DNA from 3 places in the Rhodoferax sp. PAMC 29310 genome. Region 3 is predicted to be linked to each of the others. Evidence: predicted binding sites of a transcription regulator. Region 3 holds the regulator's gene; each other region holds the start of a gene.
The links. The regulator sigma-54, encoded in region 3, starts transcription at its own class of promoters, with help from an activator protein. The targets are predictions, from matches to a motif close to TGGCANGNAANCTGCTTT.

Region 1 (10,554 bases), 1.5 Mb from region 3:
ATTCAGCTCGGTTTGGCTGAGCCAGAGGTCCGCGTCGGCTTGATCGGAGCGCACGATGGCGTTCGGGAAAGCGAGTGCGCCGGCGCCGACCATGCCGCCGACGTGATCGGGGTGCATGTGGGTCAGATAGATTTCATCCACTTGGGCAGGCTCGTAGCCTGACGCCTTGAGGTTTTGCGTCAATTTTCCCAACGTAGGGCCAAACAGGCTCCCTGCGCCTGCGTCAATCAGTACCAGTTTGCTCCCGGTGTTGACCAAGTAGGCGTTCACTGATGTCTCCAGCGGGGCCTTGAGAAATGATTTCCCCAGAGCTGCCTTTGTCATGCCTGGTTTTTCGGAGAGCAGCTGGTCCACCGGAAGATCAACAGTGCCATCGCTCAGTGCTGTGACCTCAAAATCGCCCAACATGATTCGAAAGTAGCCGGGGGCTGGGGTTTTTGCCATGGGCGCCGCAGCAAAAACAGCGGAAGTGCCCAGGCTGGCGCAGGTCAGTGTTATTGCCATCGCCAAGGCGCGGGGCAGAGAGGTCAGAGGGGCGGACTTCATGGGATGTCTCCAGGGAAATGAAAAGCGGGATGGGAGAGCGCCTGGTGGGGGGTATTCACGGCGAGTAAGCGCTCCGTCGAGATGGATTGTGGAGTTTTTCATGTGGCGCAACAATAATGAAATATGCAATCTATCTTTGCAAATTTCTCAATAAGGTAGCATGACCAGCATGACCAGCATGACCAGCATGACCAGCATGACCAGCATGACCAGCATGTTGGATGCGATGAAGATGTTTTTGGCGGTCGCGGAATCCGGAACCTTATCAAAGGTGGCCTGGGAACGGACCATGGCCGTCTCTTCGGTCACACGGCGAATTGATGGGCTGGAGGCCGAGTTGGGGGTGCGCCTGTTTCATCGCAGTTCTCGACAGCTCTTGCTGACTGACGCGGGCGAGAAATTTCGGGTCAGTGCCTTGCAAATGGTCAGTGACCTGGAGGGTGTGAAAGCGGAGTTATCGGCGTTGCAAACAGATCCCCATGGCCTGCTGACGGTGACTGCCCCTTCGGGCTTTGGCCGACGCCATGTGGTGCCAGCGGCGATGCGGTTTCTCCAGTTGTACCCTCAAATTCAGCTCAATCTGCACTTAAGTGACGATTTGGTGGATTTGGCCGAGCGCAGGATTGATGTGGCGATTCGCATTGGAAAACTGCCTGACAGCGATCTGGTGGCCACCAAGTTGGCGCAATACAGCCGCCTGGCATGTGCCAGCCCAGATTACCTGGCGCGTGCCGGTTGGCCAGCCACCCCGGAAAATCTGCTGAAACACAATTGCCTGACCATCGCAACCCCGCCGTTGCCAGCCGGTTGGTGGAGCTTTGCAGGCACGCTTGGAGGCTCGCCATTGCCGGTACGTGGCAGCTTTCAGTCGGACGATACTGAAAGTCTTCTGCAAGCTGCGCTGCATGGCATTGGCATTGTTCATCTGGCCAGTTGGCTGGTTGGCTGGTTGGCGAGTTGATCGCCGAGGGCCGTCTGATCTCGCTATTTCCGCAAGCCGCGACTCTGTCACCCAAACAACTGACAGATATTCATGCAGTTCGGCTACCGGGGCGTTCTCACGCCACCCGGGCGAGGCTGTTCATAGACCATTTGAAAACAGAGTTTGACGCTCCGTCGGGTTGGCATCATCGATCAGGGTCTCGTTCCGACGAGCCGGAGTCACCCTCCATCAGCTTGTTTTGATCATCCCTTTGGTCTCAATAAAGGCAATGACCTCGGCCAGCCCTGAATTGGTTTTCAAATTGGTCATGACAAAGGGTTTAAGCCCCTTTGCCGTGGTGCGCATGCGAATGGTGTCGGCTTCCATCACTGCCAAATTGGCACCCACGTGCGGCGCCAGGTCGGTCTTGTTGATGACAAACAGGTCACTCTTGGTGATGCCGGGGCCCCCTTTGCGCGGGATTTTTTCACCCGCTGCCACGTCGATCACGTAAATCGTCAGGTCGCTCAGCTCGGGGCTGAAGGTGGCCGCCAGATTGTCGCCACCGCTCTCCACAAAGACGATGTCGGCGTTGGGGTGCTCCACCAGCATGCGGTCAATGGCTTCCAGGTTGATGGAGCAGTCTTCCCGAATGGCGGTGTGCGGGCAGCCACCGGTTTCCACGCCCATGATGCGATCCGCTTCCAAGGCACCGCTTTCTGTCAGCAGCCGCTGGTCTTCCTTGGTGTAGATGTCGTTGGTGATGGCGACCAGGTCGTACTGTTCGCGCATGGCTTTGCACAGCATCTCCAGCAACGTGGTTTTTCCGGAGCCAACGGGGCCGCCAATGCCCACGCGCAAGGGGGGGAGTTTTTTGGTGCGGTTGGCAATGTGGTGCAGGGCGTTAGTCATGGTGATATTGCTTCTAAATTGATAGCTTCTTGCGCAGACTGTACCGGCGCTAGGACCGGAAAAGACGTGAATACTGCACTTCATGCTGGGCGCTGAGAATCGCCAGCATGGGTGAAAAAGCCTGGCGCTCGTCGTCGGCCAGCGACAGGGCGTGGTCCACGGCGGCGGGAATTTCGGCGGTCAGCGCGGACAAAATGCGTTGACCCGCACTTTGCCCCAGTGGCACGGACTTGATGGCGGCTTGCACCATGTTCTCTGCCCAGCCGAAGGCATAGGTCAGCAGGCAGTCGCGCAGCGGCGCAGCGCAGGCGCTGGCGGCCAGCGAAAACGCCAGCGGGTAGGTGGGTTGCAGGGACGCCAGCGCGCCGATCTGTTCGCCACGCGCCGTGGTGTGGTTGCGCAGCCACTCCAGCAGGGATCGGCCCATTTGCTCGGCCTGGGCGCGCAATTCGCTGCTTTCTCGGGTTTGCAGCACCCATTGGTTGAGTGTTTCCATGCGCGTCATGTCATTCGCTTGCCAAGCGGGAATCGCCTGCGCGACCACCGCCAAGTCACCTCGCGAAAAATTCAAGTGCAACTGGTCAATGAGCCACAACGATGCTTCTTTTTCTGTAGCTACCCGCGCACTTTCTACGGCCGCTTCAAGGCATTCCGAGTATGAAAACCCACCAATCGGCAAGGCCGGTGAGGCCAGCCACATCAGCTGCATCAGGCTGGTGTCCGTGCGGTGCGGGTTGGCCAGGGCGGCCGCGTGGTCAACCATGGTCAGTGGCTGTGTCCGTGGTCATGGCCGCAACCGGGGCCGTGCACATGGGGCGTGCTGGCGGTGGCAATGGGAATGGCGCTGAGTTTGGACTTGGCGGTGCTGGGTAGCTTGACCACCGTGGCCGTGTCATGCGCGTGGCCATGTTCATGGTCGTGCCCACCATGACTGTGGCTGTGGCCAGCCGCGTGGTGACCATAGGCACCGTTTTCTGGCTCAAAAGGCTCGTCCACCGCGTTCACGATCAGGTGCATGGCTCGGAGCATATCGGCCAGCACATGGTCGGGCTCGATTTTCAGATGGTCGGGCTGCAGCTCGATGGGCACATGGCGGTTGCCCAGGTGGTAGGCGGCGCGAATCAAATCAAAGGGCGAGCCATGGTTGGCACAGTGCGTGATTTTGAGCACGGCTTGGGAGGCGGCAATGACCCGAACCAGCGAACCGTCCTCGGCCACCAGCACATCACCGCCGCGCACTGCAGTGCCCCGTGGCAAAAAGACGCCCAGTGCGCGTCCGGTCGAATCCGTCGCATCAAAGCGACTTTTCTGGCGCACGTCCCAGTCCAGCTCGACGGTGGCGGCGCGTTTGAGTAGGACAGGGGAGAGGCCTTGGCCTTGAGAGAGGAGTTTGTTAGCAGTCAGCATATGGCGTTGATTTTTGCTTGAAAAATTGAAAGCTTACATGCACCATTGCATTTGTTGTGTTGATAGCCTTGGAGGGCGTACCGTGAAAAAACTCGAAGTGATTGAAGTCGGGGTTGATCTTGGAGTCATATTTCCTCCTGACCTCCTTAAGCCACTCGATTGCCAGGAGGGTGACACGGTATTCATCACCGAATTGACTAATGGGTTTCATCTGCGTAAATGCACAGCTTCGGAGGCGGAGCAGAGTGATCTGCAACGTATGCCGTAGCGGAACGTGAATATGACACGGGCCGCTTTCTTCGCTTTTCAACCGACGTCGGTTTGGGGAGATCATCAACCCGGATCTCCATCACACTCAAAACAAGAAGTAGCGTTGCGACATGGGCAAGGTGACGGCTGCCTCGCAGGTCAGCAGCTGGCCGTCGGCGCGCACGGTGTAGGTCTGGGCGTCAATCTCCATCTTGGGCAGGTAGTGGTTGTGCACCATGTGTTGCTTGCGCACGCCCCGGATGTTCTTCACGGCACTTAATGTCTTGTGCAAACCAAACTCGTCCTGAATGCCTGCGTTCAAGCCGGCTTGCGAGACAAAGGTGAGCGAACCCCGGGTGAGCGCGCTGCCGTAAGAGCCAAACATGGGGCGGTAATGCACCGGCTGCGGCGTGGGGATGCTGGCGTTGGGGTCGCCCATGGCGGCCATGGCGATGAAGCCGCCTTTCAAAATCAACGCCGGTTTGACGCCGAAGAACGCCGGTTTCCACACCACCAGATCGGCCCACTTGCCGACCTCAATGCTGCCCACCTCATGGCTGATGCCGTGGGCAATGGCCGGGTTGATGGTGTACTTGGCCACATAGCGCTTGGCGCGGAAGTTGTCGTTGCGGGCGTTGTCCTCAGGGAGGGTGCCGCGCTGCTGCTTCATTTTGTGCGCGGTCTGCCAGGTGCGAATGATGACTTCACCCACCCGGCCCATGGCCTGGCTGTCGCTGCTCATCATGGAGATGGCCCCCAGGTCATGCAGGATGTCTTCGGCCGCAATGGTTTCCTTGCGGATGCGGCTCTCGGCAAAGGCCAGGTCTTCGGCAATCGAGGCGTTCAGGTGGTGGCATACCATGAGCATGTCCACATGCTCATCCAGCGTGTTCACCGTGTAAGGCATGGTCGGGTTGGTGGAGGAGGGCAAAAAGTTGGCCTCGCCCACCACGCGCAAGATATCCGGGGCATGGCCGCCGCCCGCGCCTTCGGTGTGAAACGCGCACAACCCTCGCCCTTTGGTGGCCGCAACGGTGTCTTCCACAAAGCCGGACTCGTTGAGCGTGTCCGAGTGCAGGGCCACCTGAATGTCAGTCTCTTCGGCCACGTCCAGGCAGTTGCTGATGGCCGCCGGCGTGCTGCCCCAGTCTTCGTGCAGCTTCAAACCAATCACGCCGGCGTTGATCTGCTCGTGCAGCGCGGCAGGTTGGCTGGCATTGCCTTTGCCAAAGAAGCCCAGGTTCATCGGGAAGGCGTCGGCTGCCTGCAGCATGCGGGCGATGTTCCAGGGCCCTGGTGTGCAGGTGGTGGCAAAGGTGCCGGTGGCGGGGCCGGTGCCACCGCCCATCATGGTGGTGATGCCGCTGGCCTGGGCCTCTTCAATCTGCTGCGGGCAAATGAAGTGAATATGGCAATCAATGCCCCCGGCGGTGACGATGTTGCCCTCGCAGCTGATGACCTCGGTGCCGGGCCCGATGATGATGTCCACGCCGGGCTGGGTGTCGGGGTTGCCGGCTTTGCCAATGGCCACAATGCGCCCGCCTTTGAGGCCAATGTCGGCTTTCACAATACCCCAGTGGTCCAGAATCAGGGCATTGGTCATGACGCAGTCCACGGCGCCTTCAGCGCGTATACGCTGGCTTTGCGCCATGCCGTCGCGAATGGTCTTGCCGCCGCCAAACTTCACTTCTTCGCCGTAACCGCCGGCACCTAACGTGAAGTCTTTTTCGACTTCAATCAGTAAATCGGTGTCGGCCAGGCGCACCCGGTCGCCCACGGTGGGGCCAAATATTTCGGCGTAGGCGCGTCGTCCAATCGTTGCCATCAGAGCTTTCCTTGTATGTGTCCGCGAAAACCAAACACCACGCGGTCCCCGGCGAAGTCCACCAGTTCCACGGTGCGTTGCTGGCCCGGTTCGAACCGCACGGCCAGGCCAGAGGCGATGTTCAGGCGCATGCCTTTTGCGGCGGCGCGGTCAAAGCCCAGCGCGCCATTGGTTTCTGCAAAGTGGTAGTGCGAGCCGACCTGAATGGGCCGGTCGGCCGTGTTCTGCACCACCAGCGTCAGGGTGCGCCGCCCGGGGTTCAGAACGTGGTCCGGGCCGTCGGTGATGAGTTCGCCTGGGATCATGGTGAGTCTTCGTTTTATTTACTTGCCACCACGGCTGAGCCAGATGCCCAGTGCCACCATCGCGCCCAAGGCCACCAGGCCCCAGGCATCGGTGGCGTGGCCATGGGGCCCGGTCAGCCCATGGCCGTCATGGGCCAATACGCTGTTAGCGCCGGTCCACAGCGCGCAAGCTGCTATTGTTTTGATATTTTTCAGGCGAGAGGCTGGCATGGAAGGTCTCCGTTCAATGGGCGGTTAAACAATGGGCTGGTGCACGGTGACCAGTTTGGTGCCGTCAGGGAAGGTGGCTTCGACCTGAATGTCGGGAATCATCTCGGCAATGCCGTCCATGACGTCGGCCCGGGTGAGCAGGGTGCGGCCCTCGCTCATCAACTGCGCCACGGTTTTGCCGTCGCGGGCGCCTTCCATGACCGCTGCGCTGATGAAGGCAATGGCCTCCGGGTAGTTGAGCTTGAGCCCACGCGCCTTGCGGCGCTCCGCCAACAATCCGGCGGTGAAGATGAGCAGCTTGTCTTTTTCACGAGGAGTTAGTTCCATTTCGTTTCGCTTCGCTCAATAGTTAGCTCGTGCGGCCGCAAATGCCGGCCGAGCACGAGGGGTAAGTTCCATACCCTTGTTATGCAAATCCCGTGCCGTGGCATGAAAACTGCACCGTGACTGGGTCATGACCGCCGCCATTCCTCCTGTTTCATCCCCGCACAGCGAACCCGTGCAGCGCATCACCCTGGTGCGGCGGGACTACAACGCCTGGGTGGGCAGCGAGACGATGGAGGACTACGCGCTGCGCTTCACGCCGCAGCGCTTTCGCAAGTGGTCGGAGTGGCGGGTGGCCAACACGGCGTTTGGGGCGGCCTCGTTTCTGATTCTGGAAGCCGTGGGTGCCACGCTGCTGGTGCAATACGGGTTTGCCAATGCCTTCTGGGCCATTCTGGCCACAGGGCTGATCATCTTTTTGGCCGGGCTGCCCATCAGCATCTACGCCGCCCGCTACGGGGTGGATATGGATTTACTCACTCGGGGCGCGGGCTTTGGCTACATCGGCTCCACGCTCACCTCGCTCATTTACGCCTCCTTCACCTTCATCTTCTTCGCGCTGGAGGCTGCAGTGATGGCCTATGCGCTGGAGCTGGCGCTGGGTGTGCCGCCGCGCTGGGGGTATTTGATTTGCGCCTTGGTGGTGATTCCGCTCGTCACCCATGGCGTGTCCACCATCAGCCGCTTGCAGATTTGGACGCAGCCGCTGTGGCTGGTGATGCTGGTGGTGCCGTTTGCCTTTGTGCTGGTGCGCGATCCTGGTGCGTTTTCTGGCGTGGTGCACTACATCGGTGAGAAGTCCAGCACGTCGGAATTCAGTCTGCTTCATTTTGGTGCTTCCCTGACGGTGGGGGTGGCCTTGATGACCCAAATGGGGGAGCAGGCCGATTACCTGCGTTTCATGCCAGCACGCACCCAGTCGAACCAATTGCGCTGGTGGGGAGGGGTGCTGATGGGCGGGCCGGGTTGGGTGTTGTTGGGGGTGCTGAAAATGCTGGGCGGGGCGCTGCTGGCGTTTCTGGCCATCAGCCACGCCGTGCCACCCGATCGGGCAGTGGACCCGAACCAGATGTATTTGGCCGCCTATGAGTATGTGTTTCCCCATTACGGTTGGGCGGTGGCGGCCACGGCGCTGTTTGTGGTGGTGTCGCAACTCAAGATCAATGTCACCAACGCCTACGCAGGCTCGCTGGCCTGGTCCAACTTTTTCTCGCGCCTCACCCACAGCCATCCGGGGCGGGTGGTGTGGGTGGTATTCAACACGCTGATTGCCTTCATGCTCATGGAGATGAACGTGTTTCAGGCGCTGGGTGACGTGCTGGGGCTGTACTCCAACATCGCCATTGCCTGGATGATGGCGGTGGTGGCCGACCTTGTCATCAACAAACCGCTTGGCCTGTCACCCCCGGGCATTGAGTTCAAGCGCGCCCACCTGTATGACATCAACCCGGTCGGCGTGGGGGCTATGGCGCTGGCCTCCGTGCTCTCCATCACCGCGCATCTGGGGGTGTTTGGCCCCTTGGCGCAGGCGTTTTCCGCACTGATTGCGCTGGGCACCGCTCTGGTGACCTCGCCCCTGATCGCCTGGGCCACACAAGGCAAGTACTACATCGCCCGTGAGGCCGCACCCGCGCCCCGTTGTGGCGGCTCGGCTGGCCATGCCTTGCAGCGCTGTGTGATTTGCGAACGCGAATACGAAGGGCCGGACATGGCGCATTGCCCAGCCTACCAGGGCGCCATCTGCTCCCTGTGTTGCACCTTGGACGCGCGTTGCGGTGACTTGTGCAAACCGCACGCCAGCCTGTCCCGTCAGTGGCAGGGTTTGTTGCACTGGCTGCTGCCCCGGCGAAGTTGGCCTTACTTGGATACGGGGCTGGGCGCCTTCATGTTGCTGATGCTGGTGATCGCGCCGGTGCTGGCCAGCGTGTTTGGCCTGCTGTACCGGCAAGAACTCAACGCCTTGTTGGCGCTGGCAACCGATTCCGACTTTCTACAGGCGCCACAAGCGGCCCTGCGTTCCGGCTTTGTGAAAGCCTACATGGCGCTGCTCGTTATTGCCGGCCTGGTGGCATGGTGGGTGGTGCTGGCGCACAAAACCCGTCAGGTGGCGCAGGAGGAGTCCAACCGCCAAACCCATTTGCTCATGCTAGAGATTGAATCTCATCGTCAGACGGACCAGGCCTTGCAAACCGCCAAGCGCGTGGCCGACCAGGCGCGCCACGCCGCTGACCTGGCCAACCAGGCCAAGAGCCGTTACATCAGCGCCATCAGCCACGAGTTGCGCACGCCACTCAACAGCATTCTGGGCTATGCCCAACTCATGGGCGAGGATGCCACCATTCCCGCGCACCGCAAACAGGCGGTCAGCGTCATCAAACGCGGTGGCGAGCATTTGTTGTCGTTGATCGAAGGTACGCTGGACATGGCCCACATTGAGGCTGGCAAGCTTTCGCTTAACGTCAAGCCCATGCACTTTGGCAGCTTCATGCAGGAAATGGCCAGCATGTTCGAGCTGGAAGCCGACGGCAAGGGGCTGGTCTTTCACTATGAAGGAAACGGCACGCTGCCTACGCTCGTGCGGGCGGACGAAAAGCGGGTGCGCCAGATCCTGATCAACCTGCTGGGCAATGCCGTCAAGTTCACCCAAACCGGGCGGGTCGTGTTTCGCCTGCGCTATGCCCGGGAAATGGCTTTCATCGAGATCGAAGACACCGGGCCGGGCTTGTCCACTGACGAGATGGAGCGCATTTTTGAGCCCTTCACCCGTGTCAACACGCCCGGCTCGGCCGTCCCTGGCGCGGGGCTGGGCTTGACCATGGCCAAGATGCTGACTGATTTGATGGGCGGTGAAATTAAGGTGGTCAGCACGCCGGGCCAGGGATCGGTGTTCAAGGTCAAGCTGTTTTTGCCGGAGGTGCATTTGGCGCCCGGTGGAGTCGGACAGAACCTTGTGCCACGAACCAGCCCGCCGCGCCACGGCTATGTGGGGCCACGCCGGAAAATTTTGGTGGTGGACAACGAAGAGGCGGACCGGGAGCTGTTGGTGAAGCTGCTGCAACCATTGGGTTTTGAGCTGCGCACGGCGGCCAGTGGGCACGACTGCCTGGACTTGCTCACGGCTGGCTACCAGCCCGATGTGATCTTCATGGACCTAGCCATGCCCGGTATTGACGGCTGGGAAACCATTCGCCGGCTGCGCGGGCTTACCAAAGACGGCTCGGTGCCGTTGCCTCACATCGCCATCGTCTCCGCCAACGCGTTTGACAAGGGCTTGGACAACGATGTCGCCGTGTCGCCTGATGACTTCATACTCAAACCCGTGCGCCACTCTGAAATGCTTGACTGGCTGGCCAACCGGCTTCAACTGACCTGGCTGGAGGCCCCCGCCGCAGCCACCCTTGTGGCACCGTCCAGTGCAACCGCCACCAGGGTTTGGCCGCCCACGGCCCAACTCGATGCGCTGCGGGAAGTGGTGGCCCTGGGCTATTACCGGGGCATATTGAACAGGCTGGACGACATTGACGCAGCGCAACCCCAGTGCGCTGCCTTGGTGGAGGAGTTGCGCGGGTTGGCCCGGCAGTTTCAGTTTGAAGCCATGTTGAAAAAACTGACTCTGGCAAACAGCCCATGAGCATAAGCAGTTCACTTTCCCGATCCTACGAATGACACAAAAGACGCTCGACAAAACCCTGGACCGCGCCAACAGCGACGTGGTGCTGATCGTGGACGATGTGCCCGACAACTTGGCCGTGTTACATGACGCGCTGGACGAATCCGGCTACACCGTGCTCGTGGCCACCAGTGGAGAGGCCGCTTTGCAGCGCGCCGAGCAAGCCCTGCCGGATATCGTTCTG
Region 2 (10,554 bases), 2.0 Mb from region 3:
ATTGCAGTGCATCCTCCGGACGTCCACCCGCAGCTCGCAGCGCGATAGCGGCCTGATCACCGGCAACCCCTTGTGCCTGAAGCCACGCCAGAGACGCCGTAGTGGAGGGCCAAATCATGCTGTGACCCAAGCACCGGCTGCGAATGGTCGGCAGCAACTGATGGGCAGCCTCGGTGGCCAACACGAATTTGACGTCGCCCGGTGGCTCTTCCAAAGTTTTGAGCAATGCGTTGGCGGTGATGTTATTCATGCGCTCTGCGGGATACACCAATACGGCCTTCCCGCGGCCTCGGGCACTGGTCCGCTGAGAAAATTCGACAGCATCACGCATGGCATCGACCCGGATTTCCTTGCTGGGCTTGCGTTTTTTGTCGTCGATGTCTGTTTGGGCTTTCTCACTCAACGGCCAACCCAACTCCATCATCACGGTTTCAGGCATGAGCACGCAAAGATCGGCATGGGTTCGGACATCAATGGCATGGCAGGCTGAGCAAACACCGCAGGCGCCCTGTGGGCCCGGTTGATCACAAAGCCACGCCCGAACCAACGCCATGGCCAAGCTGTATTGCCCCAAGCCGGACGGGCCAGCCAACTGCCACGCGTGGCCGCGTTGAGCCAGCAACGTTTGGGCCTGCGAGGCGATCCAGGGGGCAAGCCGACTGTCGCTCATGCCAGCCAACCTCGGTTGACGAGGGCCAGTCTGACTGCATCCCACACGTTTTCCCGCGTGCCGCCGGCATCTATTTGGGCAAAACGCTGTGGCGATTGGTTCATTCGGCTCTGATAGGCCGCCGCGACGCGCTTGAAAAACTCCAGCGGTTGCGCCTCAAACCTGTCTGGTACCCGGGCGCCCTGCAGACGCTGCGCCGCAATCTCCGGCGCCAGATCAAACCAAACAGTGAGATCCGGTTGCCGTGTGAATTCGCCACCCTGCCCCTGTACCGCCTGCACCCAGCGCTCTAGAGTTGATAGCATTTCAAGGTCAAATCCCCGCCCACCACCTTGGTAGGCAAAGGTCGCGTCGGTGAATCGGTCACACAAGACAACGTCACCGCGAACCAGAGCCGGCTCAATGCATTGCAAAAGGTGGTCCCTGCGCCCCGCAAACACCAGCAAGGCCTCGGTCATCGCATCCATAGGGTCGTTCAACACCATGGCGCGCAGGCGTTCTGCCAACGGCGTGCCTCCGGGCTCGCGCGTCAAGGTGACCTGACGGCCTTGTTCGCGAAACATCTGGGCCAAACGGTCAATGTGGGTCGATTTCCCCGCGCCGTCAATGCCTTCAAAACTGATAAAAATTCCACCCACTGTCATAAGTACTTATTGCCCACGCTGGTATTTGTTCACCGCACGATTGTGCTCTGCCAGCGTGGCACTGAATTGGCTGGTGCCGTCACCGCGCGCCACGAAATAAATGGCCTTGGTCTGCGCAGGCTGCACCGCAGCCATCAATGATGATTTACCCGGCATGGATATCGGGGTTGGCGGCAAACCGGTTCGGGTGTAGGTGTTCCATGGCGTGTCTGCCAACAAATGGCGTCGGCGCAGATTGCCATCAAAGGTGTCGCCCAGGCCATAAATCACCGTGGGGTCCGTTTGAAGCATCATGCCAATGCGCAAGCGATTCACAAACACCCCCGCAATCTCGGCGCGATCGCTGTCGCGCCCGGTTTCTTTTTCGACGATGCTAGCCAGCACCAGCATTTGCTCAGGCGTTTTCAGCGGAGAGTCGCTGGCTCGCAGTTTCCACGCGGCCTCCAGTTGGCGGTCCATGGCCAGCATGGCGGTCTTCAACACGCCGAGGTCACTGCTGCCTTTGGCATAGGTGTAGGTGTCAGGGAACAGGCGGCCTTCAGGATGAACGCCAGGCTTTCCGAGGCTGCTCATGATTAAATCGGGCTTGAGCCCTTTGCTATCGGGCGCAAGATGCTCTGCTTTTGATAGTGTTTCAAGCACTTGGGAGAAGGTCCACCCCTCGATAAGGGTAACGCTTCTCAGCGCCTGCTCTCCATTGACCAGCTTCTCCAACAAGCGCCGCGGCGTCGTTCCCGTTTCAATTTCATAACTCCCCGCCTTGATTTGGCGCGCGTCCCCTGACAGGCGAAACCACCAGTAAAGCAGCGTTGGATCGGTTTGCGCACCTGCTTCAACCACCGATTCCGCCACCGCGCGAGCTGACGCGCCTGACTGAATCAGCAAATCAAGCGGTGCGGATTGCCGCACCAAGGGATGGTGAAGCCACCAAGCGGCATAGCCCCCCAGGAGCGCGCCGGCAAGTACAAATATGAAGAGGAGACGACGCACAGCCTTACAGCCTTCCGATGAATTGAGTGCGGATGATAATTCACTCATGCAAAACAAACTTAATGGAATTACCCTCCTCACCCATTTGGGTGTTATCAAGGTCGAGGGTGAGGACGCGGCCAAGTTCCTGCACGGTCAGTTGACCCAGGACTTTTCACTTTTGGGCATGACCGAAGCCCGTTTGGCCGCCTTCTGCAGCGCCAAGGGTCGCATGCAAGCCAGTTTTATTGGCTTCAAGAAAAGTCCGGCCGAAATTATGCTGATTTGCCCTCTTGACGTCTTGGCGCCTGCCATGAAGCGCTTGGCGATGTTTGTGATGCGCGCCAAGGCCAAATTCAGTGACGTCAGCGCCGAGATGTCGGTCTATGGCTTGGCTGGTGATGCTATCAACAAGATAGCTACTCCCGCAGGTTCCGCTTGGACAAAGACCGATATTGATGCTTCAACCCTAGTGCATCTTTACCCTGCGGACGGGGTTGCACGCGCTTTGTGGTTGGGTCCTTCGGCGCAGGCCGCTCCGAAAGGCGAGCCCCTGAGTGAAGACCTGTGGGCCTGGGGAGAGGTGCGCAGCGGCATCGCCCTGATCACCGCGCCCATCGTGGAAGCCTTTGTGCCACAAATGTTGAACTATGAGTCAGTGGGTGGGGTCAACTTCAAAAAGGGTTGCTACCCCGGACAAGAAGTGGTGGCCCGCAGTCAGTTTCGGGGCACGCTCAAGCGTCGCGCTTACCTGGCGCACTCGGACGCGCCGATGGCGGTTGGTGACGAGGTCTATCAATCGGCTAATGAGGGGCAACCCTGCGGCACAGTCGCGCAAGCAGCCGCCTCGCCATTGGGTGGCTATGACGCGGTGGTGTCCATGCAGGTGGCGGCGTTTGAAGCCGGAGACCTTCATCTCACTAGCGCCACTGGCCCTGAACTTGTCGCCAGCGCCCCGCCCTACCCTTTGCTGGCCGATATTTAAGCCGCAGGTGCAGGAGATTTAGTGGCTGGATGGCAGCTTGAGCACCATTTCGATGTGCCCAATGCCGGCTTCCTCAAATGGCTCGCCTTGGCTCACAAAGCCTTGGCGGGCATAAAAGCCTTGAGCATTGCGTTGTGCATGCAGGATCACCTCACGGTCACCTCGCTCAGAGGCTGCTTGCATCAAGGCCTGTAGCACCTCACGCCCCAAATTGGTCCCTCGCAATACCCGGTGCACAGCCATGCGACCCATACGGCCCACGGCTGCTGCGTGCTGCAACAAGCGCCCGGTGGCCACGGCCACGCCCAAGCGGTTACGCGCCACCACGTGAATCGCAGTTTGGTCGGCATCATCCTGCTCCAATTCTACTGGAATGCGCTGCTCCTTTAGAAATACGTCCGCCCGAACCTGACTTGCGTCGGCTTTGAGTGTCTGCCAGGTGCCGACCTCAACCGAGACCATGGGCTCTCCCGCTTCATAGGACAGCAAAATCTCCCGCAAGGCGGCCGGGACAGGCTTGGAGGTTTGGGTCGCCGGATCGGCGAAAACATAAACCAACTCACAGCTGATCAGGCAGTCGTCCCTTCTAAATATGGCGCCTTTGAAGGTCATGGACGAGGTGCCAATGCGATGGCACCGCAACGCCACGTCCAGCTGATCGTCAATCTGCGCTGACGCGTGGTACTCCACTGTGGCCTTTTTGACATACAGGTCGCCACCCAAAGACTCCAGACTGCTGTCATAGGGCAGCGCCAGTTCGCGCCAGTAGTCGCTCATGGCCGTGTCAAAGTACATCAAGTAGTGCGCGTTGAAGACAATTTTCTGCATGTCCACTTCCGCCCAGCGCACGCGCAGGCGGTGAAATAGGCGAAAGGCTTGGCGTTTTAGGTCACTCATTGGGGTTGGCGCGTCAGGTATTGATTGAAAAAGCCGCTTTTAGCGCGCGAGCCGCGTCGGCATGCGCCCGAAGCGCCTCGGGGATGGCGCGCCCCATTTTGATGAACTCATGCACCACGCCGTGGTAAATCTCCAGATCGACGGGAACACCGGCGGCACGCAATTTGTCGGCATACAGCACGCCCTCATCCACCAGTGGATCGCATTCGGCCAGCCCAAACCAAGCGGGCGCGACGCTTTCGACGTCAGGGGCATTCAAGGGCGAAAAACGCCAATCGGCCCGGTCAGCCGGGTTGGGCAGGTAATGATTGAAAAAATACTCTATGCCAGCCTGTTCCAACACGAAGCCATGGGCAAATGTTGTATGAGATGGCGTGTCAGCCTGTGCCCCACACCCAGGATAAAACAGCAGTTGCAAGGCCAGCGGCAGGCCCGCGTCTTTGGCGTGAATCGCGCAAGCAGCCGCCAAGGTGCCGCCGGCGCTGTCGCCTCCCACCGCTACGCGGCTCGCATCCAAACCCCGGGTCTCGCCGTGGGCGGCAACCCACTGCACCGCGTCCCACGCATCGTTATGCGCCACGGGAAACGAATGTTCGGGTGCCAAGCGGTAATTGACGGACACCACCGCGCAATGCGCCAGGTGACTCAGCGTCCGGCAAAGCGTGTCGTGCGTGGAAATACTGCCAATGGTGAAACCGCCGCCATGAAAGTAGACCAACACCGGCAGCACTTCGTCTGTCGGCGCATACAGCCTCACAGGCAACTCCACGCCATCCCGCGCCGGAACGGTGAAGCTTTCGACGCGTTGCAACTTGTGGGCAGGCACCTCCAGAACGCCGGTGCCAATCTCATAAGCCAGCCTCGCCTGGAAAGGTGTCAAAGCATGAAGAGGCACTTGGCCAGCGCGTGCCATGCGATCCAACACACCATGCATGGCGGGAGTCAACAAAGCTCGGGGGTTACGGTGGTGACTCATAGGTTGGAAGCTTCTTGTTAAAGTGAAGTTTTCATCCTACACCGCAAACACCATGGCACTCATCTTCTACGTGACGCAGGTTCAGTTCGATTTTGGCGCCATCCAGCTCCTCAAGCAGGAGTGCCAACGGGTCGGCATCAGCCGTCCGCTGATCGTCACAGACCCGGGTGTCAAAGCTGCTGGGGTGCTACAAAAGGCGTTGGACGCTTTGCCCGGGGTTGCTGTTACTGTATTTGATCAAACACCTTCCAACCCGACAGAAGCAGCGGTTCGGGCCGCCGCAGCTCTTTATAAAGCACATGGCTGCGACGGTCTGATTGCCGTGGGCGGTGGCTCGGCCATAGATTGCGCCAAGGGCGTGGCCATTGCCGCCACTCACGAGGGGCCGCTTACCCACTACGCCACCATTGAAGGTGGCTCGCCGCGCATCACCGAGCGGGTTGCGCCACTGATTGCCGTGCCAACCACGAGCGGAACCGGCAGCGAAGTGGCTCGTGGCGCGATCATCATCGTCGACGACCACAGAAAACTGGGGTTTCACTCTTGGCATCTCGTGCCCAAGGCGGCCATTTGCGACCCCGAACTCACGCTTGGATTGCCGCCAATGTTGACAGCCGCCACCGGGATGGACGCTATTGCCCATTGCATGGAGACCTTCATGGCCCCGTCATTTAACCCTCCGGCTGACGGTATTGCCCTGGATGGATTGGCGAGAGGCTGGGCACACATCGAGCGAGCCACCCGGGATGGGCAGGACAAGGAGGCCCGCCTGAACATGATGAGCGCCTCCATGCAAGGCGCCATGGCCTTTCAAAAGGGATTGGGGTGCGTCCACTCGCTCAGTCACAGCTTGGGCGGCGTCGACCCGCGAATGCACCACGGCACGTTGAACGCCATGTTTTTGCCGGCCGTGATTGATTTCAACGCCAAAGCAGAGTCCGTTGTGAAGGAGCAGCGTTTGCAACGCATGGCCCACGCGATGGGACTTCAATCCGGCAGCGATATCCCGGACGCGGTCAAAGACATGAATGCACGACTTGGCTTGCCACGCGGGCTGGAGGTCATGGGCCTCAACCGCGCTCAGTTTGATCAGGTCATTGCTGGGGCCATGCGGGACCATTGCCACAAAACCAACCCTCGTATTGCGACTGAGGCGGACTATCTAGAGCTGCTAAGTCAAGCCATGTAGCAATGGCAAGCATGGTCCCAAAAGGTTAAATTTCGCGCTTTTTGGCAATTGGCACTAACCTTGCTAGGATATAGTGAGAAGCAAGGCCCCGTCTTGTCGAACAATAAGAGAGGCGAAAACATGTCAATTCACGCAGCCCTGAGCCACATCACTCATTACAAATACGACCGCCCTGTCAACCTCGGTCCTCAGGTCATCCGTTTGCGCCCAGCCCCTCACTGCCGCAGCAAAATTATTTCGTATTCGCTCAAGATTGACCCCGTTGATCACTACATCAACTGGCAGCAAGATCCGTTTGCCAACTACCAAGGACGATTGGTCTTTGACAAAAAAACGACAGAATTTAAAGTCACGGTCGATCTGGTGGTCGAGATGGCCGTCTACAACCCGTTTGACTTCTTTCTGGAGCCAGCGGCGGAAGAGTTCCCGTTCAAGTACGAGCCACTGCTGGAACAAGAACTGGCTCCCTATCTGGCCGTTGACCCTGCCACCGAACGATTGAAGGCCTACCTCGCCAAGGTCAACATGACCAAGCGCCGCACGATTGATTTCCTGGTGGACATCAATCGAATGCTGCACAAGGACATCAATTACCTGATCCGGATGGAGCCAGGGGTGCAAACTCCGGACGAGACACTCAAGTTGGGCTCGGGCTCTTGCCGTGATTCGGGCTGGTTGCTGGTTCAAATGCTGCGTCACTGCGGACTGGCCGCTCGTTTTGTTTCCGGGTATTTGATCCAACTGAAGCCAGACGTCAAGTCCTTGGACGGCCCAAGCGGCACCGAGGTGGATTTCACCGACTTGCACGCGTGGTGTGAGGTGTACTTGCCCGGCGCGGGCTGGATTGGCCTGGACGCCACATCCGGTCTGATGGCGGGCGAAGGCCATATTCCTCTGGCATGCACGCCCCAACCATCCGGCGCGGCGCCCATTGAGGGCGGCATGGACGAGTGCGAGGTTGAGTTCGAGCACTTAATGGAAGTCACCCGCATTTACGAATCCCCACGGGTCACAAAACCATACACAGAAGAGCAGTGGAACGAGGTGATGACACTCGGCCACACGGTAGACCAGCAATTGCAGGCAGGCGACGTGCGCCTGACTATGGGCGGTGAGCCCACGTTTGTCGCCGTCAATGACCGAGACGCCGGCGAGTGGAACACCGATGCGCTGGGCCCTACAAAGCGGGGGTTTGCCACCGCCTTGGTCCACAAACTACGCCGCGAATACGGCGAAGGCGGTTTTCTGCATTTTGGACAGGGCAAGTGGTACCCCGGCGAGCAACTGCCACGGTGGGCACTCAATATTTACTGGCGCACCGACAAACAAGCCGTCTGGTCCAACCCGGCGCTGTTCACAGATGAGCGTTCGCCAACGCACTACACCAGTGAAGATGCGCGCCGATTCACTCAAACACTTGCGGCCAAGCTAAGCATGAGTGACGAGCACATGCAGGCTGCGCATGAGGACGTTTGGTACTACCTCTGGCGTGAACGTCGCCTGCCGGTCAATGTCGACCCGTTCAATTCGAAACTGGACGATGAAATGGAGCGGGCGCGACTGCGCCGGGTGTTTGAGCAGAAGCTCGACTCGGTTGTCGGCTACGTTTTGCCACTCAAACCGTCGGACACCGCAGCGGGCGAGCGCCCCGTATGGACAACGGGTTCGTGGTTCTTGCGTGATGAGCGCATGTACCTGATGCCGGGCGACTCCCCCATGGGATTGCGCTTGCCGCTGGATTCATTGCCGTGGGTAAGCAAGGCAGATTTCCCTTACCTCAATGAGCAAGATCCGTGGAGCCCTCGCACTGACCTGCCCAGCCATCAGAACCTTGCCGCCCGCTACCAAGGATCTGCGCCGGCGCCAGCCGCTCAGGCAGCGACCCGCCAAGCCTGGGATGACTCGGCCAACGCTGCGCCCTACCTTGCAGGAACCGGGCCTCAAGCCGAAGCAACCCGCAAGATGCAAACGCCGTCTGCGTCCAGCGTCAACCACAGCGCCGCCAGCGCACAAGGGACTACGCAGGTTGAGCCGTCCGACTTCTCCAGAGCGCCTAAGCTCAAAGAGTCGGCCCACTGGATCACCCGTACTGCGCTGTGCGTCGAAGTGCGTGACCCGCGTCGGGCAAGCGGACCCAAAGCAGAGTCTGTGGGTGAAAACTCTGGCGTGCTCTACATCTTCATGCCGCCGCTGGAAAAGCTGGACGACTATCTGGATCTATTGGCCGCCATCGAAGCCACGGCAGAGTCACTGGAGCTTCAGATTGTTCTGGAAGGCTACCCACCTCCCCGTGACCCCCGGTTGAAGTTGCTTCAAGTCACGCCTGACCCCGGTGTGATTGAAGTCAACATCCACCCGGTGACGAACTGGGACGATCTGGTCAAGAACACCGAGTTTCTGTACAACGCGGCATTTGAGTCGCGCTTGTCCGCTGAAAAGTTCATGAAAGATGGCCGCCACACCGGAACCGGTGGCGGCAATCACTTTGTGATGGGTGGCGCAACCCCCTCAGACAGCCCCTTTTTGCGTAAACCAGAGTTGCTGGCCAGCTTGCTGCTCTATTGGCACAACCACCCCTCACTGAGCTATTTGTTCAGCGGCATGTTTGTCGGCCCAACCAGCCAGGCTCCTCGCGTGGACGAGGCCCGCAACGACCAGTTGTACGAGCTGGAAATTGCCATCGAGCAAATCTACAAAAACCGCGAGTTGCATGGCCAGAGCATGCCCCCGTGGTTGGTAGACCGCACCTTGCGCAACATCCTGATCGACGCGACCGGCAACACCCATCGCAGTGAGTTCTCCATCGACAAGATGTACTCGCCCGACTCGGCCACGGGTCGCCTGGGTCTGTTGGAGTTGCGCGCTTTTGAGATGCCGCCGCATCCGCGGATGAGCGTGGTGCAGCAGCTATTGCTTCGTGCTTTGGTCGCCCGCTTCTGGAACACGCCTTACAAAGCGCCGGCTACCCGCTGGGGTACCGAGTTGCATGACCGTTTCCTGTTGCCCACCTTTATCCAGATGGATTTCAATGATGTGATGCAGGAAATGCGTGATGCCGGTTACGCCTTCGATGACAGCTGGTTCGCGCCGCACTACGAGTTCCGCTTCCCTGTAGTGGGCTCCGTCAAGTCGTCCAGTATCGAGCTGACCATGCGCAACGCGCTGGAGCCTTGGCATGTGATGGGCGAAGAAGGCGCACCAGGCGGCACCGCCCGTTACGTCGATTCGTCTTTGGAGCGGATGGAAGTTCGCGTCACCGGCCTCAACGAGAGCCGCTATGTGGTGACCTGCAACGGACACGCGTTGCCCCTGCAATCCACGGGAACCATGGGCGAGTATGTGGCTGGCGTGCGTTACAAGGCCTGGAATCCACCTTCGGCCCTGCACCCCAGCATCGGCATCCATGCGCCACTGACGTTTGACATCGTGGACACTTGGATGAAGCGTTCGATTGGCGGTTGTCAGTACTACGTTGCCCACCCCGGTGGTTTGAACCCGGACACCTTCCCGGTCAATTCCTACGAGGCAGAAAGCCGACGCATGGCTCGCTTTACCGCCATGGGACACACGCCCAGCAAGTTGGTCGTGCCACCCGCCACGATTAACGTGGCAGGCAGCCGGGAATTTCCGTTTACGCTGGATCTTCGTCGGGTGTAATCGGCGTCGGCGCAGTCTGGTCAGTCGCTTCAGGCTGATTTTCTGCCTGCCGGCGTTCGCGGCGCTTCAGCGCACCAACCACATCACGGGGGTTTAGCCCGTACATCTCAGCAAACTCTTCAGGCGTTTTTCCACTGCCGTCAAACGCCCGGAGAGTTGCCTCTTCTTTCGCCATCTTCTGCTCGTGCTCGGCCAAGGCTTCAGCCAGCAGGGCATTGATCGCTTCGTCTTTGGTCTGCACTCGCGCCAAATAAAGCTGGTGGGTCATTCCTGAGGCCTCAAAAGCTGCCATCAATTGATTGCGCAGTTTGGGACGCAAGTCGTCGCGTGAACGACGCTGGCGGCGGCGAAACAACTCAACCACTGCAAAAAACACATGCTCGGGTGCTAGCTCATCACCTGGAATGCCTTGCAAATCATGACGCTTGTTGCCTGCCGCCACGCTTTGGAGATAGCGGGTGGACCGGGTGTGCTGGCCCAGCGCCAGCTTCAGGGTCTCTCGCTCAAAATGATCGGGGTGTGCCGCCATCAGTTCCTGAAAAACACCAAGTTTCAATGGTAGAAACT
Region 3 (10,554 bases):
CCTCCCTGACTGAACGACAAAAATCTTGGCTGACTCTGGCCGCTCTCTGGCTTTTGCTGCTGGTCATGGCCGCTTTGCGGCCGCTAGCCGTCCCCGATGAGGGCCGCTACGGCGAGATTGGCCGCTGGATGCTGCAAAGTGGAGATTGGCTTACGCCACGCCTGAACGGCCTGCCGTTTTTCCACAAACCCCCTTACGTGTATTGGCTGGAGGCGATGTCGCTGGCCACCTTCGGTGTCAACGAATTTGCCCTGCGCCTGGTGCCAGCGCTACACGTGGCGCTGATGACGGTGGCTTTGTACCTGTCGGCCCGCACCCTGACCTCAGAGTCCACAGCACGGCGCGCCGCGGTGATGCTGGGTACCAGCCTGGCCTTTTTGGTGGGCGGGCAGTATGTGAACCATGACATGGCAGTGGCCACCTGGATTGGCGTGGCGATCTGGTGCTTTGCTTTTGCCTTCATGGCCGGGGACCGGCCGAACGCGATGTTGGCGCGGCTGGGTTTCGTGGCCTGCGCGTTCGGCATGCTGAGCAAGGGCTTGATTGGCATTGCGCTGCCTGGCCTGGTGATTTTTGTCTGGTTGCTGTGGACGCGGCAGTTCAAAAAAGTGCTCTACCTGCCCTGGGTGAGTGGTTTGGCCTTGTTTGCCGCCATTGCCGTGCCTTGGTTTGTGCTGGCGCAGCAGAAGCACCCCGAGCTGTTCAACTACATGTTCATCGGTCAGCAGTTCAACCGCTACACCGCCGCCACTTATAACAACCCGCAGCCGATCTGGTTCTACTTGTTGGCGTTGGCCTTGTTGTTTTTCCCCTGGGTGCTTTTTGCCTTGAACCAGGTACGGCGCGAGTCGCGTCAAGCGGGGAGCACCCCTCTGACAAAAGACGTATGGCGACTGTGCTGGGCCTGGGTGCTTGCGATTCTGGGCTTCTTCTCCATCCCGAACTCCAAACTGGTGGGCTACATCTTGCCGGTGTTGCCCCCGCTGGCCTTGCTGGCCGCCATGGGATGGGACCGCGTCATGGGACACCGGGCTTTTGCCGGCAAGGCTTTTGCCGGCTTGTGTGCGCTGAGCATCGGTATTGCCGTGGCGCTGATGGCCAGTGTGCCCAGCGTCACCCGTGAGAACCGAACGCAAGATGTGGCGGCTGTGTTGGCGTGTGAGGCCCAGGCGAGCGATACCGTGTATGTGGCTGGGGCCTACCCCTATGACTTGCCGTTTTATGCCCAGACCAGTCGCCCCATGGTGGTACTGGCTGATTGGCCAACCGTGCGCGTCCAAGCGGGAGACGGCTGGCATCGAGAGCTGTTTGAGGGCGCGGACTTTGATTTGAAGGCGGCCAAGGTCTTGCAGTCCCCTGAGGTCTTGACGGCAGCGGGACTGGTGAGCGGCAACTGGTTTGTGTCCCGCAAAGGCGACCAGGACTTGGCCAAACAACCGGGTTGGACCCTGTTCTATGAGGGCGCCGGCTGGGTGCTTTACCAATCCGGCGCTGATTTAGCGGCGAAAAGCCCAGTAGCGGCTGAACAAAAAGGTTTGCCCGGCTGCAAACACCAGAGCAATAAATAAAGCCACCAGCGCGGGTAGTCCCGCGCTGCGCAAGAGCAGCGCAAAGATCAACTCATTGCTGGCAAACCCTGCCAGCGCGGTGACGGCGAAACGGCCCAGGCTGGCACGCACGCTGGTACCCGCATCCTTGAAGCTCAACAGGCGGTGGCCAGCGAAGCTCACAAAGAAGGCAATCACAAAGCCCAGCGCATTCGCCAGCTCAGGCAGCATGTGGCTTTGCACCAGCGCAAACACGCCCATGTGGGTGAGCGCGGCCGACCCGCCAACCGCGAGAAACCAGAACGTCGACGCGCTCACAACAGCGAGGCTTTCGGCAGCGACTCGGAGGCTTGGGGGAATGGGGGGGGGGGCATTGGCGCGGGCAGGCCAGCGCCTTCACGCACGCTGATCAGGTAAGAGGGGCGCTGTTTGACTTCTTCGTAGATGCGGCCCACGTATTCCGACAACACGCCAATCGACAGCAACTGAATACCGCTGAAGAACATCATGCCCACCACGATGGTGGCGTAACCTGGCACTTCGATGCCGGAGATGAAGTACTCCGCGACCACCCAGGTGCCATAGCCGAGCGCCACGGCCGACAGTGCCAAGCCAAGTACCGTCATGGCGCGTAGCGGCGCGATCGAGAAGGCCAGAATGCCGGTTAGCGCCAGAGAGAGTGAGCCGCGCAGGCCAAAGTTACTCTTGCCGTCGGCACGTGGCAGTGGTTCGTAGTCAATGGCGGTGCTGTTGAAGCCCACCCAGGCGTACAAGCCTTTCATGAAGCGGTTGCGCTCGGGCAGGCTGTTCAGCGCGTTCACCACTTTGCGGTCCATCAGCCTGAAATCGCCCGCATTGGCGGGAATTTGAACCCGGTTGCCCAAGTTGACGAGCCGGTAAAACCAGCCCGTCAGCGTGGCTTGCAGGGTGGATTGGTCGTCCCGGGTTTTACGCACCGCATACACCACGTCCGCCCCCGTGCGCCATTTCGCTAGCATGTCGGGTAGCAGTTCCACTGGATGTTGTCCGTCCGCGTCCATGAGGATCACAAGGTCGCCCCGGGTAGCGTTCAGGCCCGCCGTCAGGGCCGGCTCCTTGCCAAAATTGCGAGACAGCTTGATGTAAACCACTTGGGGGTGGTCGACACACAGGGTGTGTATGACTTGCGCCGTGTCGTCCCGACTGCCGTCGTCCACCACAATCAGTTCAAGGTTGGGACTCATGCGGGCCAATGTGGCCAGGATGTGGGGCACCACGCTGCCCAGATTACGCGCTTCATTGAACGCGGGAATCACGCAGGAGATCGAAGGAGACAGGTCGGAGCGGGAGATCATGGGGGGATCATGCCAAAAGATTTCGCACCCGGTCAAAAAGAGGTGGATTTTTTTGCCACTCGCGCCCTCGTAAAATCGGCGCATGCTGTCTGTAAAAATTGAATTGCTCGAAGCCCTGGCGCAAGCGCTGGAAAAATTGTCCCCTGGCGCGGGTGCCAAAGCGGCCTTTGAGTCGCCCAAAGTGGCCGCCCATGGCGACTTTGCCACCACGGCCGCCATGCAACTGGCCAAACCCCTGAAACTGAATCCTCGCCAACTGGCCGAGACCCTGCGCGCTGACCTGTTGGCAACGCCTTGCTACCAGCGCTGGGTGGATGCGGTGGATATTGCCGGCCCCGGTTTCATCAACATCCGGCTCAAGCCCGAGGCCAAGCAACAAATTGTGCGCGAGGTGCTGTCCCAGACCACCTCCTATGGCAACCAAGGCTCCAACGGTCAGCGCATGCTGGTCGAGTTTGTGTCGGCCAACCCGACCGGTCCGCTGCATGTGGGCCATGGCCGTCAGGCCGCCTTGGGAGATGCAATCTGCAATTTGTTCCAGTCGCAGGGCTGGAATGTGCACCGTGAGTTCTATTACAACGATGCGGGCGTGCAAATCCAGACGCTCACCAACAGCACCCAATTGCGCGCCAAAGGCTTCAAACCCGGTGACGAGTGCTGGCCCACCGATTCTGACAACCCCGCCAGCAAGGCCTTTTACAACGGCGACTACATTGCCGACATCGCCAATGACTTTCTGGCCAAGAAGACAGTCAAGGCCGATGACCGCGAATTCACCGCCAGCGGTCACGTGGACGATGTGGAGTCGATTCGACAGTTTGCCGTGGCCTACCTGCGCAATGAGCAGGACAAGGATTTGCAGGCTTTCAACCTGAAGTTTGACGAGTACTACCTGGAATCCAGCCTGTACACCAGCGGCCGGGTGGCCAAGACGGTGGAGACGCTGGTGGCTAATGGCAAAACCTACGAGCAAGACGGCGCGCTGTGGCTGCGCTCCACCGACTACGGTGACGACAAAGACCGCGTCATGCGCAAGCAGGATGGCACCTTTACTTACTTTGTGCCCGATGTGGCCTACCACATCGCCAAGTGGGAGCGTGGCTATTCCAAGGTCATCAACATCCAGGGCACCGACCACCACGGCACCATTGCGCGGGTGCGCGCCGGCCTGCAGGCCGCGGGTGCTGGCATCCCTGAGGGCTACCCTGACTATGTGTTGCACACGATGGTGCGGGTGGTGCGCGGTGGCGAAGAGGTCAAGATATCCAAACGGGCAGGCAGCTATGTGACGCTGCGCGACCTGATTGAATGGACCTCCAAAGACGCGGTGCGCTTTTTCCTGCTTAGCCGCAAGCCTGACACGGAGTACACCTTTGATGTCGATCTGGCGGTGGCCAAGAACAATGACAATCCGGTGTACTACGTGCAATACGCGCACGCCCGCATTTGTTCGGTGCTGAGCGCTTGGGGCGGCGATGCGGCCAGCCTAGCAGGCGTCGATCTGTCCCCACTGGAAAGTCCTCAGGCGCAGGCTTTGATGCTGCTTCTTGCCAAGTACCCGGACATGTTGACCATGGCCGCTCAGGGCTTCGCGCCACACGATGTCACCTTCTACTTACGGGAACTAGCGGCGTGTTATCACAGCTATTACGACGCAGAGCGCATTCTGGTGGACGACGAGGCGGTCAAACTGGCGCGCCTGGCACTAGTCGCGGCTACCGCGCAGGTGTTGCACAATGGCCTCGCCGTGCTGGGCGTCAGTGCCCCGCAAAAAATGTAACCATAAAACGAGATGCAGCACATGAACAAGCAACGCGGAGGCACCATATTGGGCTTCATTCTGGGCGTGGTGGTGGGCTTGGGAATCGCTTTGGGCGTGGCGGTTTACGTCACCAAAGTTCCGGTTCCCTTTGTGAACAAGGCCAGTAGCCGTACCGTCGAGCAAGACTTCATGGAGACCCTGCGCAACAAGGATTGGGACCCCAATGCCGCGTTGCAAGTGAAGCCGGTGACAAAACCCGTGGACTCTTCAGTCACTCCTGCGCCTGCCGCCGAGATCGCAGCCCCTGTCGTGAAACCAGCAGACGCCAAGCCGGCCGAGGTCAAGCCCGCCGTCTCTGCTGACCCATTGGGTGACCTCGCCAAGGCGCGCTCGGGTGCTGCCAAGGCTGACCCCTATTACTATTTTGTTCAGCTGGGTGCTTTCCGAACTGCTGTAGATGCCGAAAGCCAGCGGGCTCGCCTGTCCTTGGGAGGCATTGAAGCCAAGGTCTCAGAGCGAGAGCAATCGGGACGCACTGTCTACCGGGTGCGTGTTGGGCCCTATGAGAAAAAGGACGATGCGATCCAGTCCAAGGAAAAACTGGATGCCGTTGGCCTGGAGACAGCGCTGGTGTCTGTGGCGCGCTAGAGCGCTGCTATTGAACTTATGCCAACAGCGTAAGTCCGACTGATTTAACTGGAGTGTTCAAAGATGAAGCGTCGTGATTTTTCCCTGACCTGTGGTGCGGTAGCTGGTGCGTCGGCTTTGCCGTCGCTTGTTTTTGCACAAGGCAAGCCTTATCAGGCCGGTGAGGATTATCTTGAAGTGAAGCCCGTCGCTGCGGTTGAAGCCCCAGCGGGGAAAATCGAAGTAGTGGAGTTTTTTTGGTACAACTGCCCGCATTGCAACGCGTTTGAACCGACGTTGGAGGCGTGGGTCAAGCGTTTGCCCGCTGATGTGGTGATGCGTAAGGTGCCAATTGCCTTCCGGGACAGCTTCATTCCTCAGCAGCGTCTTTATTACGCGCTGGAGGCCATGGGTTTGGTCGGAAAACTGAACTCCAAGGTCTTTGCTGCCATTCACGCCGAGCGCCAAAAATTGGACACGGAAGACGCCATCGTGCCTTGGGTCGTCTCCCAAGGTGTTGACAAGGCCAAGTTTACGCAGCAGTTCAACTCATTCTCCGTGGTCACCAAGGCCAAGAAGGCGACCTTGTTGCAAAACGCCTATAGCGTTGAGGGCGTGCCGGCGCTCGGCGTTGCCGGACGCTTCTACACCGATGGCACACAGGCCAAGGGCATGGAGCGCGCCTTGCAAGTAGTGGAGTCGCTGGTCGCCCAGGTTCGCAGCGGACGCTAGTCGCATCAGGCCGGCTGGCCCTCAAATGAGTGCGTCCCGCCGGCTGATGCCTGATGGGGGCGTTGGGCGGAGCTCTTTTTAGCCTTGAACCCACACGCGTGCCTCGATGGCGCTTCATGTAACGCAAGTTGGTATTGACCCACCGTGAGGCGGGGGGGGGCTTGGCTTGGGCGAACGGGTCGCTACAATGACATAAACTGACACTGCAGCAAGATTCATGCCTTTATGAAAATAACACTCACCTCTCTGTTTCTGGTTGTTTGCCTCGCCCTGAGCGCTGGCCAGGCGTATGCGGAAAAAGCGGACCGTGACAAGCCCATGAATATTGAGGCGGATTCGCTGCGCTATGACGATCAGCGACAAACCAGTGTGTTTACCGGCCGGGTGGTGTTAACCAAAGGCACAATTCTGATTCGCGGTGCCAAAATTGATGTGAAGCAGGATTCCGAGGGCAATCAATTTGGTCTGGTGCTTTCCGAGCCGAACAAACAAGCTTTTTTCCGCCAAAAGCGCGAAGGTGTTGACGAATACATTGAGGGCGAAGGCGACACGATTGAGTACGACAGCCGAGCGGACACCGTCAAGTTCCTGACCAATGCCAAGCTGCGCCGCTACCGGGGGGCGACGCTCAGTGACGAGTTCACCGGCGGCGTGATTCAGTACAACAACAGCACAGACGTGTTCACCATCGACGGCTCCGTCACCAAAACCGATGGCGTAAAAAGCGGGCGGGTCCGCGCCATGCTGACGCCCAAGTCGGATTCCGGCACGCCGAAAGGTGCCTTGGCACCGCTGGTGCCCGCACTTCGTTCGACCACCACGATGGGGACGGACAAGAAGTGAGTACCCCGGAGGCCATCACCGAGACACCTTCTCGCCTGGAGGCGGCCAGCGGCGAAAGTCGACTGGAAGTCAGCCATCTGCAGAAGTTTTATGGCGGGCGTCAAGCGGTCAAAGACGTGTCCTTGGTCGTCAGAAAAGGTGAAGTGGTGGGTTTGCTGGGCCCCAATGGTGCCGGCAAGACTACCTCGTTCTACATGATTGTGGGCTTGGTGCACGCCAGCGCGGGTGACATCACCATTGACGGGCAGTCGGTGGGCCACATGCCCATTCACCGACGGGCACGCATGGGCTTGAGCTATTTGCCTCAGGAAGCCTCTATTTTTCGCAAGCTCAACGTGGAAGATAACGTGCGCGCCGTGCTGGAGTTGCAGCGCGATGACGCCGGTCGACCGCTGAGCAAGCCGGAAATCGAAAAACGACTCACCGAATTGTTGCAAGACTTGCGGGTGGATCATCTGCGTGGCTCGGCGGCATTGGCGCTGTCTGGTGGTGAGCGCCGGCGGGTCGAGATCGCGCGCGCCTTGGCAACGCAACCCCGGTTTATTCTTCTGGATGAGCCCTTTGCCGGGATTGATCCCATCGCCGTGATCGAGATTCAGCGAATTATCAGTTTCCTGAAAGAGCGTGGGCTGGGGGTGCTCATCACTGACCACAACGTGCGGGAAACCCTGGGCATTTGCGACCACGCCTACATCATCAGTGACGGCAGTGTGCTGGCCCAAGGCAAGCCTGCCGAGATCGTCAACGACGCCAATGTTCGCCGGGTGTACCTCGGCGAACATTTCAGAATGTGAGCCGGGTGCACTGTCTATCCCTTCCTTACCTACTGATTGCTTTCCACAGGCGTGCCGCCTCGCGGACGTTGGCCTGTCCTGAACGGTGGGGGGGGCGATGAAGCCTGGCCTGTCCCTTCGTGTTTCCCAGCACCTGTCGCTGACGCCGCAATTGCAGCAGTCCATCCGGCTGTTGCAGCTGTCGACGCTGGAAATGAGCCAGGAAGTCGAGCAAATGCTGGACGAAAACCCGTTTTTGGAGGTGAGCGCAGAAGAGCCGCCACGCGAAGAATTTGGACTGGCACAAGCCGATGCACCGGTCCGCAATGAGGATCTGGATGTGGAAGCCGGCGCGCATGCTCCTGCCGAGTTCACTGCGGAAGTCCGGGTGAGCAGCGAAACCGATGCCGAATTGTCGCCCCTGTCGGCAGACGACGGGCAGAGCTGGGACGGCGACGGCAGTGCTTCCATGGCGCCCGATGATGGCGAGTGGGGGGGCGAGGCCAAGGCCCACGGCAACAACCTGGATGGTGACAGTGATGCCGATGTGACCGAACTGGCGCGCAGCCAGGAGTCGCTGCAAAGCCATTTGCACCGGCAGGCCCTGGCTTTGCACCTGAGTGAAGAAGATGGCGCCGCCCTGCGTTTCCTGATTGAGTCGCTGAACGACGACGGTTACCTGGAAGAGGCGTTGGCTGAGTTGGTTGACGGCTTGACCGGCGATGACCTTGAAGAGCGGGAGCAAATGCTGCACCACTTCACCGTTGCGCTGTCCTTGCTTAAAACATTGGAGCCTGTGGGAGTGGGTGCACGGGGTTTGGCCGAGTGTTTGACGCTTCAACTGAAAGCTTTGCAGAGTCAAGACGACATCAAGTTGGCCCAGGCGAGAACGGTGGCGGTGGCCCTGCGCATCTGTGCGCAGCCGATGGATGTTTTGGCGCGGCGTGACATCAAGCGTTTGGTGCAATTGTGCGGTGTGCCGGATGCGGCCATTCGTGAGGGGATCGCACTGATTGGGCATCTGGAGCCCAAACCCGGACGCCGGTTTGCCGATGTAGAGCGCAATATCGTGGTGCCGGACGTCATCGTCACTCAAGTGGGCAACGGATCGCAGGCGCAGTTCAGGGTTCGCCTCAACGCCGACGTGATGCCTCGCCTGCGGGTGCATGACATCTATGCCAACGCACTCAAGCAACACCGGGGTGGCGGCACCGAGGCGTCCAACTATGCGGCGCTGCAACAGCGTCTGCAGGAAGCGCGCTGGTTCATCAAAAATATCCAGCAGCGTTTCGACACGATTTTGCGGGTGAGCAACGCCATTGTGGAGCGCCAAAAGAGCTTTTTCATGCATGGCGAACTGGCCATGCGCCCGCTTGTGCTACGGGAAATTGCAGACGAACTGGGCTTGCACGAGTCCACCATCAGCCGTGTGACCACTGCCAAATACATGGCCACGCCATTCGGCACTTTTGAGTTGAAATTCTTCTTCGGCTCCGGCTTGGGGACCGACAGTGGGGGCAATGCTTCCAGCACGGCAGTGCGGGCGCTGATCAAGCAGTTCATCAGTGCCGAAAATCTGAAGAAGCCCCTCAGCGACAATCAGATCTCCGAGATGCTCAAAGAGCAGGGCATTGATTGCGCTCGCCGCACCGTGGCCAAGTACCGGGAAGGGCTGCGAATTGCCCCCGCCTCGCTGCGAAAAGACCTGTAAATCGCTGTCCGGCCCCGTCCCACCAGACCTACGGGCACCGGAGATTAGCGGAGCATCGCTTGCGCCCCAGAACAATAAACCTGTCATAGGAAAACGACGTGAACCAATTGCAATTATTTTTACCCTGCGCCGCAGGCGTTGAAGACCTATTACTGCCCGAGGTGCTTCGCATAACCGGCCTGCCCCCGGGCTGCGCAACCAAGCAGCGCGGCGGCGTCGCGGTGCGCACCTCATGGTCGCACGCCATGTTGCTCAATCTCTACAGCCGCCTGGCCCAGCGGGTACTGGTCTTGCTGTCGTACACCGAGTACCGCAGCGAGCAGGACCTGTACCGCGCGGCCAGCGAGGTCGAGTGGGAGCGCTGGTTCACGCCCAAGGAAAGCATCAAGATCGCAGTCACAGCCCAGCACAGCCCGCTCACCTCCCTCAACTTTGCGGCACTGAAGGTGAAAGATGCCGTGTGTGACCGTTTCCGCGTAGCCGCCAATGGCGTGCGCCCCGATGTGAATACCCAGTGGCCAGATGCCCGCATTTACGTGCACTTGACCACTGACAGCTGCTCTTTGTACCTGGATACTTCCGGCGAACCGCTATTCAAGCGCGGCTGGCGCGAGGACAAGGGTGATGCGCCTTTGAAGGAAACCCTGGCAGCCGCCATGATTGCCGCCAGCGGCTGGGCCGAGGGTGAGGATGACCTGCTGCCCTTGTACGACCCCTGCTGCGGCAGCGGCACGGTGCTCATTGAAGCAGCTCAGATTGCCTGCAACATTGCGGCCGGCAGCCGCCGTCGATTCGCCTTTGAGAAATACCTTCCCTTTCGCCGTGCGGACTGGGATGCGATGAAAAGAGAAGCGGCTGACGCAGAGGTGGTGAGGGAGCCCGGCCAAAAACCCATTATTTTTGGCAGTGACGTTTCGCACCGGATGGTGGACTTTGCCCAGCGCAACGCCGAACGGGCTGGCGTGGCCGATGTGATCGAGTTCCGTGGTGGCGATGCGTTGCAGCGTATGCCTCCGGTCGATGAGCCGGGCGTGATGATGCTGAACCCGCCCTATGGCGAGCGAATTGACGTGGCCGGTGTGGCCGGTGTCGAGCAGCAAGCCCGTTTTGGCGCTCGCGAGCTGGCGCAGACGGACGAAGGCGTGGACTTCTTCAACCAGCTCAGCGCGCACTGGAAGAAAAATTACGCCAACTGGACCGCCTGGGTGCTGACGCCCGACTTGAA

Region 1: ureA (urease subunit gamma) is a predicted target of sigma-54. The motif match lies at 6,784-6,801, and genes of this name have one in related genera.
Region 2: J8G15_RS04960 (DUF2126 domain-containing protein) is a predicted target of sigma-54. The motif match lies at 6,380-6,397, and genes of this name have one in related genera.

What each region holds. Positions count from the first base shown of each region.
Region 1 is NZ_CP072852.1:2,223,614-2,234,167, reverse strand. Features, by position in the region: gene J8G15_RS10160 (MBL fold metallo-hydrolase) at 1-546, opposite strand, end outside; gene J8G15_RS21540 (hypothetical protein) at 694-837, opposite strand; gene J8G15_RS10155 (LysR substrate-binding domain-containing protein) at 773-1,507, shown strand; gene ureG (urease accessory protein UreG) at 1,718-2,380, opposite strand; gene J8G15_RS10145 (urease accessory protein UreF) at 2,430-3,143, opposite strand; gene ureE (urease accessory protein UreE) at 3,146-3,787, opposite strand; gene J8G15_RS10135 (hypothetical protein) at 3,870-4,055, shown strand; gene ureC (urease subunit alpha) at 4,143-5,861, opposite strand; gene J8G15_RS10125 (urease subunit beta) at 5,861-6,166, opposite strand; gene J8G15_RS10120 (hypothetical protein) at 6,185-6,376, opposite strand; gene ureA (urease subunit gamma) at 6,401-6,703, opposite strand; gene J8G15_RS10110 (ATP-binding protein) at 6,831-10,331, shown strand; gene J8G15_RS10105 (response regulator transcription factor) at 10,363-10,554, shown strand, end outside.
Region 2 is NZ_CP072852.1:1,062,569-1,073,122, forward strand. Features, by position in the region: gene J8G15_RS04925 (DNA polymerase III subunit delta') at 1-670, opposite strand, end outside; gene tmk (dTMP kinase) at 667-1,314, opposite strand; gene mltG (endolytic transglycosylase MltG) at 1,321-2,352, opposite strand; gene J8G15_RS04940 (folate-binding protein YgfZ) at 2,351-3,268, shown strand; gene J8G15_RS04945 (YbgC/FadM family acyl-CoA thioesterase) at 3,287-4,165, opposite strand; gene J8G15_RS04950 (alpha/beta hydrolase) at 4,179-5,141, opposite strand; gene J8G15_RS04955 (iron-containing alcohol dehydrogenase) at 5,194-6,330, shown strand; gene J8G15_RS04960 (DUF2126 domain-containing protein) at 6,451-9,987, shown strand; gene J8G15_RS04965 (ProQ/FINO family protein) at 9,962-10,554, opposite strand, start outside.
Region 3 is NZ_CP072852.1:3,689,712-3,700,265, forward strand. Features, by position in the region: gene J8G15_RS17140 (glycosyltransferase family 39 protein) at 1-1,568, shown strand, start outside; gene J8G15_RS17145 (GtrA family protein) at 1,497-1,865, opposite strand; gene J8G15_RS17150 (glycosyltransferase family 2 protein) at 1,862-2,881, opposite strand; gene argS (arginine--tRNA ligase) at 2,964-4,661, shown strand; gene J8G15_RS17160 (SPOR domain-containing protein) at 4,683-5,291, shown strand; gene J8G15_RS17165 (thiol:disulfide interchange protein DsbA/DsbL) at 5,355-6,002, shown strand; gene lptA (lipopolysaccharide transport periplasmic protein LptA) at 6,228-6,845, shown strand; gene lptB (LPS export ABC transporter ATP-binding protein) at 6,842-7,639, shown strand; gene rpoN (RNA polymerase factor sigma-54) at 7,737-9,329, shown strand; gene J8G15_RS17185 (class I SAM-dependent RNA methyltransferase) at 9,428-10,554, shown strand, end outside.